Regions from separate parts of the Sphingobium sp. KCTC 72723 genome, predicted to be linked through region 2. Evidence: predicted binding sites of a transcription regulator. Region 2 holds the regulator's gene; the other holds the start of a gene.
The links. Region 2 encodes LexA, which represses DNA repair genes until DNA is damaged. Its sites were predicted from a motif close to GTTCCNCNCTTGTTCT; they were not measured.
Positions count from the first base shown of each region.

Region 1 (3,394 bases), 470 kb from region 2:
AGATGCGCCGGTTGGCCGCGTGCAAAATCGTGCAGCGCTTTCTCGCCCGCGTGATCGCGACATAGGCCAGCCGCCGTTCCTCCTCCAGGCTGTTGAGGCCGCCTTCGTCCAGCGCCCGCTGCGACGGGAAAATCCCTTCCTCCCACCCGACCAGGAACGTCGTGTCATATTCCAGCCCTTTGGCGGCATGGATGGTCATGATCGTGACTTTGACTGTCTCTGCCTGCGCCTCATTGTCCATGACGAGCGACACATGCTCCAGAAACGCGCCCAGCGTCTCATATTCTTCCATCGCCCGCGCCAGTTCGGACAGATTCTCCAGCCGCCCCGCGCTCTCCGTCGAACGCTCGGCCTGCAACATCGCGGTATAGCCGCTCTCGTCCAATATCTGCCGCGCCAGTTCGGCATGGGGCAGGGTGGCCGCCCGGTCGCGCCAGCGCGCCACATCGCCCACGAAGCTGCCCAGCGCCCGCCGCGCCTGCGGCGTTAATTCGTCGGTGTCGATGATCCGCGCCGCCGCCAGCGCCAGTGGGATCCCCTCCGCCCGCGCCAGCCGGTGCAGCTTCTCCACCGCCTTGTCGCCCAATCCCCGCTTGGGCATGTTGACGATCCGCTCGAACGCCAGATCGTCGGCAGGCTGGTTCACCAGCCGCAGATAGGCCAGCGCATCGCGGATTTCCGCCCGCTCATAAAAACGAAAGCCTCCCACGATGCGGTAGGCCAGGCCAATCTGGATGAAGCGATCCTCGAACTCGCGGGTCTGATGCTGCGCCCGCACGAGGATCGCGATCTGGTCCAGCGATCCGCCATCCCGCTCGATCCGCTCGATTTCCTCGCCGACCCGCCGCGCTTCCTCCGGCCCGTCCCACACCCCGATGACGCGCACTTTCTCGCCCACGTCGATGTCGGTCCACAATGTCTTGCCCAACCGATTGCCATTTTCGGCGATCACCCCCGACGCCGCGCCCAATATATGCGGGGTCGACCGGTAATTCTGCTCCAGCCGCACGATGGTCGCGCCCGGAAAATCCTTTTCGAACCGCAGGATATTGGCGACTTCTGCGCCGCGCCATGAATAGATGGACTGGTCGTCATCGCCCACGCAGCACAGATTTTTGCGCGTCTGCGCCAACAGCCGCAGCCACAGATACTGGCTGCTGTTGGTGTCCTGATATTCGTCCACCATGATATAGCGGAACCGCTCCTGATAGCTTTCCAGCACATCGCGATGTTTCTTCAATATCGTCAGAACATGCAGCAACAAGTCCCCGAAATCGCACGCATTTACTGTGCGTAACCGGGCCTGATAGGCGGCATAGAGCTTCTGCCCCTTGCCATTGGCATAGCCCTCGCTTTCCCCCGCGCTCACATCGTCGGGGGTCCATCCCTTACTCTTCCACTGGTCGATCAGCCCGCCCAATTGCTTGGCGGGCCAGCGCTTGTCGTCGATCCCCTCCGCCTGGATCAACTGCTTCATCAACCGCAACTGGTCGTCGGTATCCAATATCGTGAAATTGGATTGCAACCCGACCAGTTCGGCATGACGGCGCAACATCTTGGCCGCGATCGCATGGAATGTGCCGAGCCACGGCATCCCCTCGACCGCCGGGCCGATCATCTTGCCCACCCGCTCGCGCATTTCCCGCGCGGCCTTGTTGGTGAAGGTGACGCACAAAATCTGCGATGGATAGGCGCGCCCGGTCCCGACCAGATGCGCCAGCCGCGCCGTCAACGCCGCCGTCTTGCCCGTGCCGGCCCCCGCCAGCACCAGCACTGGTCCCTCGGTCGTCAGCACGGCTTCGCGCTGGGGCGTGTTCAGCCCCTTCATATAGGGCGGATCATTGGGGGAGGGTGCAGGAAAGGTCATGGGGGACAACTAGGGAAGGGCAGGGGCAGGGGCAAGGCATGACCCTTGCGGCGAAGCGCCTTCTATGAGAACAAAAGGCGAATCATGCAAGGGAGGAAGAAACATGGCCGCCGACACAATTGCGACCGGCAAATGCCAGTGCGGGGCAATCCGCTACGAAGTCAGCGGCGATCCGGCCCATAGCGCGATCTGCCATTGCACCGACTGCCGCGCCAGTTCGGGCGCACCCATGGTCGGCTGGGCCTTGTTCCAGCAGGATGAAGTGACGATCCACGGCACGCCGGTCGCCTATCAGTCGTCGGAAAAGGCCACGCGCCATTTTTGCGGCAATTGCGGCACCGGGCTGTTCTACACCAACCCGGCCATCTTCCCCGGCTGCATCGACATTCAGACCGCAACTCTGGACGATCAGGCCGCCTTCCCGCCACAGGCCCATATCCAGATGGCAGACGCCCCGCCATGGGCCGCCACCGCGAACGACCTCCCCAAATTCGATCGCTTCCCCGGCGAATAACAGCATCGTAAAATCCGTCCTCTGCAAGGCAGGGCTACCGCATATGAGTCCACCCTTCTTTCGTCGTCACCCTGAACTTGTTTCAGCATCCATTCCTCGTCACGAACGGCGGCTTTTGGGGTACGATGGATCCTGAGCCGCAGGCCAGCGCAGCTAAATAAATTCAGGATGACGTTGTAGTGATAACGAAAGGTCACATGCGATAGCTCTGCCTTGGCAGGGGAGGCGGCAGGGCGCAGCCCTGACGGAGCGGCGTCCCCCCATCGCTGGCACACCCCGTCCTTCCCCTCACGGCGCATCCGCCACGCTTCATCGCGCATGGCCGGAACGGGTGCGTCATGACGCCGGTTCTCCCTTCAGCCCACGCGCCAGAAACGGGGCCAAGAAGAACCAAAGGAAAGGATCATCCCGATGAAATCCCTTATGCTGGCCAGCGCCGCGATGCTGAGTTTTACCGGCGTCGCCCTCGCGCAGAATATGCCCACGACGGCGGCCCAGCCCCCGGCAGGGGAAACGGCTCCCCCGGCAGGGGAAATGGCACCCCCGGCCGGGCAAATGGCGCCGCCCGCTGGCGACATGGCCCCGCCCGCCGATCCCGCCGCGCCTCCGCCACCCGTAGACCCCGCTGCCACGGCCGCAGACCCTAATGCGGCCCAGCCCACCGGCGCAGTCCCTGCCGACCCCGGCATGGCCCCCGCACCCGCAGGTGTGCCGCAAGACCCGGCGGCCCCGGTCGGCTCGTCGGCCAATCCAGTCACGGTCGGCGGCAACATGACCCCGCCGCCTGCCGAAGCGAAAGACTATCCCGTCTGCTCGCGCACTGTGCAGGACAGTTGCGTCAATCCGGGTGAAGCGCGCAAAATGCGTAAGCGCTGAGTAGATAAACGGTTCAATAAGCTATTGAAATATATGCGCAAATTTAGTTAGCAGGCTAACTAAATTTGCGCATATCGCTGTATATGTCTACTTCGTCGTCTACTTTACGGCCTGATCCTCGGCCCGCAGCAGCGTGA
Region 1 is NZ_CP060388.1:1,449,116-1,452,509, reverse strand. It holds gene SPBM01_RS07225 (ATP-dependent helicase) at 1-1,867, opposite strand, end outside; gene SPBM01_RS07220 (GFA family protein) at 1,986-2,381, shown strand; gene SPBM01_RS07215 (Fe-S oxidoreductase) at 2,793-3,257, shown strand; gene rsmD (16S rRNA (guanine(966)-N(2))-methyltransferase RsmD) at 3,357-3,394, opposite strand, start outside.
Region 1: SPBM01_RS07225 (ATP-dependent helicase) is a predicted target of LexA. The motif match lies at 1,935-1,950, and genes of this name have one in related genera.

Region 2 (3,394 bases):
CGATTGCGCTGGCGACCGGGGATCAGGGCGCGAGTGCCGAGGCGGATGCCGAAGCGATGCGGCGCAGCGGGCTGGCGCATCTGCTGTCGATCAGCGGGCTGCATGTGACGGCGCTGATCGGGGCGGTGATTTTCCTGCTGATGCGGGTGATGGCGCTGAGCCGCCGGGCGGCGCTGGAGTGGCCGTTGATGCTGATCGCGGCAGGGGGCGGAGCGCTGGCCGGGATCGGATACACGCTGTTGACCGGAGCGGAAGTGCCGACGGTGCGGTCGTGCGTCGCGGCGTTGCTGGTGCTGGGCGGGCTGGCGATGGGGCGGGACGCGATTACGCTGCGGCTGGTGGCGTCGGGCGCGCTGGTCGTGCTGGCCTTCTGGCCCGAAGCGGTGGCGGGGCCGAGTTTTCAGATGAGCTTTGCCGCCGTGACGGCGCTGGTCGCGCTGGCGGAGCATCCGGGGTTTCGGGCCTTTGCGGCGGCGCGGGACGAGGGGGTGATGCGCAAGGGGATGCGGGTGCTGGCCGCGACGTTGATGACGGGGATCGCAGTCGAACTGGTGCTGATGCCGATCGCGCTGTTTCATTTTCACAAGGCCGGGATGCTGGGGGCGTTCGCCAATATCATCGCGATTCCGCTGACGACGTTCGTGGTGATGCCGCTGGAGGCGCTGGCTTTGCTGTTCGATCTGGCGGGGTTGGGCGCGCCATTCTGGTGGCTGACCGAACGGGCGCTGGGCCTGTTGCTGGTGCTGGCCCATGGCGTGGCGGCGCAGCCGATGGCGATGATGGTGACGCCGGCCATGCCGGGATGGACGTTCGGGGTAACGATCGGCGGGCTGTTGTGGTGCCTGTTGTGGCGCAGCGGGGGGCGGTGGCTGGGGCTTGGCGGGGTTGTGGTCGGTGTGGCGGCGATGCTGATGCAGTCGCCGCCTGACCTGCTGGTGACGGGCGATGGCCGCCATGTCGTGGTGCGGATGGCGACGGGGCGGATGGCGTTGCTGCGTGCCGGAGCGGGAGATTATGTGCGCGATACGCTGGCGGAGAGTGCGGGCTATGACGGGCCGCTGGATGCGCTGGCGGGTTTGCCGGAGGCGCGCTGTTCGGCGGATTTATGTGCGGCGCGGGTACGGGCGGGCGAGCGGACATGGGCGGTGTTGATGACTCGCAATTCCATGTTCGTGGAGCGGGTGCAGTTTGAGAAGGACTGCGCGGCGGCGGATATCGTGATCGCCGACCGGGGATTGCCGCGCTGGTGCAGGCCGCGCTGGTTGAAAATCGACCGCCGGTTGCTGGCGCGGACGGGTGGCGTCGCCATCAACCTGGCCAATGGTTCGGTCAGGACGGTGCGGCAGCCGGGCGACGCGCATCCGTGGATCGCGCGCCCAGCACCGCGCCGTAACTTGGCCCGTCCTCAGTTATAGCGGCGCAGCAGTCCGGCCAGCTTGCCCTGAATCCGCACCTGATTGGAATCATAAAGTTGCGGTTCATAGGCGCTGTTGGCCGGGTCGAGCCGGACCCGTGGCCCTTCGCGGCGGAAAAATTTGAGCGTGGCTTCATGCTCGTCGATCAGGGCGACGACGATCTGCCCTTCGCGGGCGCTTTCGGTGCGCTGGATCAGGGCGAAGTCGCCGTCCAATATGCCCGCTTCGATCATCGAATCGCCGGAGACTTCGAGCGCATAATGATCGCCCGCGCCGAGCAGGGCGGCGGGGACGGAGAGCATATTCTGTCCTTCCATCGCTTCGATCGGAACACCTGCCGCGATGCGGCCGTGCAGGGGAATTTCGATGACGTCATTGGCCGCCGTGGGCAGCATCGGCAGGCTGGGCGCGGCTTTGGGTTTTGCCGGGGCAGCGGGCGTGCGGTGCATGGCGTCGGGCAGTTTCAACACTTCGAGCGCGCGGGCGCGGTTGGGCAGGCGGCGAATGAAGCCGCGTTCTTCCAGCGCGTTGATGAGCCGGTGGATGCCGGATTTGGAACGCAGGTCGAGCGCGTCCTTCATCTCCTCGAACGAGGGGGACACGCCGCCTTCATCCAGCCGGGTTTGAATGAAGCTGAGCAATTCCTGCTGCTTGAGCGTCAACATGACTGCGGTCCTTCCGTGGAACGTATGAAGAACAGTTAGTAAACGGAACGGGGCAAGTCAAGCGCCGCTGCAACCCGTCGCATTTGCGGGAACGAGATGGGGGCAAGGGGGTTTTGCGATCATGCTGCCGACAAAAGAGACAGCAAGATGGACATAGAGAGTGATGATGCCCCAAATTCCTTACCCTGCTAACGATCGGCACCGGACAGACCATGACGCCAATCGTCGGCGTTGGGGAAATGGCGTGCGATTTCAGGAAGGTGAGCGGCAATTTGGCGATCGCGACCATCGCGAGGATATGGTCGGAGAAAGACAGCATTGCTGACATATATTTGTGGCTAAAGCGGGATTATCGTGACGCTTTCGCCTTGCGCGGCGGTTGGTGATCCGGCGGGGCGGTGGATGAGGCAATCGGCCATGGCGAGGGCGGCAGTGGCGGCGCTGTCCTGTGACGTTACCGTAACGATTCCATCCTTGCCCTGACGTGCGCGCAGATAATCGTCGCGTTCGGCGGTTTGCGGCAGGGGGGAAGCGAGGCGCGCTTCGAGCGTTGGCGGCAGCGGATCGTGCGCGCCCGACAGGTGGCGGACGAGGGGCAGCAGGAATAAAGTTGCGGTGACGAAGGCCGATACGGGGTTGCCTGGCAGGCCCAGGAACAGCGCGCTGTCCAGCCGACCGGCCATCAGTGGCTTGCCCGGACGCATGGCGATCTTCCAGAAATCGAGCGTGCCGCCAGCCTGAGCGAAGGCGGGGCGGACCAGATCATGATCGCCGACCGATGCGCCGCCAGTCGAAACGATGATGTCGGCCTGCTTTGCGCGGGCGAGAGCGGCGACCATAGCGTCCAGATCGTCCGGCACGATGCCCAGATCCATCACATCGCAGGGTAGCGCGGCCAGCAGGGCGGCGAGCATCGGCGCGTTGGAGGAGGGCAGGCGGCCCGGTGGGGTTGGTGCGCCGGCCGGGACGAGTTCGTCGCCGGTCGAGATCAGCGCGATGCAGGGGCGGCGGCGGACGGGGAGCTGGCCATGACCGCCCAGTGCCGCCAGCGCGATCTGTGCCGGGCCGAGCCGTGCGCCTGCTTCGAGCAGGGGCGCACCATTCCCGAAATCGGATGCGGCGGGGCGGACGTGGCGGCCCGTGGCCAGCGTGCCGTCGATGGCGCGAAGCAGGTCGGCTTCGACGGCGGCATTTTCCTGAATCAGGATGGCGTCGGCACCCGGCGGCAGAGGCGCGCCGGTGAAGATGCGGCAGGCTTCGCCGGGGCCAAGCGATGCGGGGGGCGGGCCACCGGCGCTGCTGGTTGCAGTGATG
Region 2 is NZ_CP060388.1:977,303-980,696, reverse strand. It holds gene SPBM01_RS04925 (ComEC/Rec2 family competence protein) at 1-1,415, shown strand, start outside; gene lexA (transcriptional repressor LexA) at 1,406-2,080, opposite strand; gene glp (gephyrin-like molybdotransferase Glp) at 2,419-3,394, opposite strand, start outside.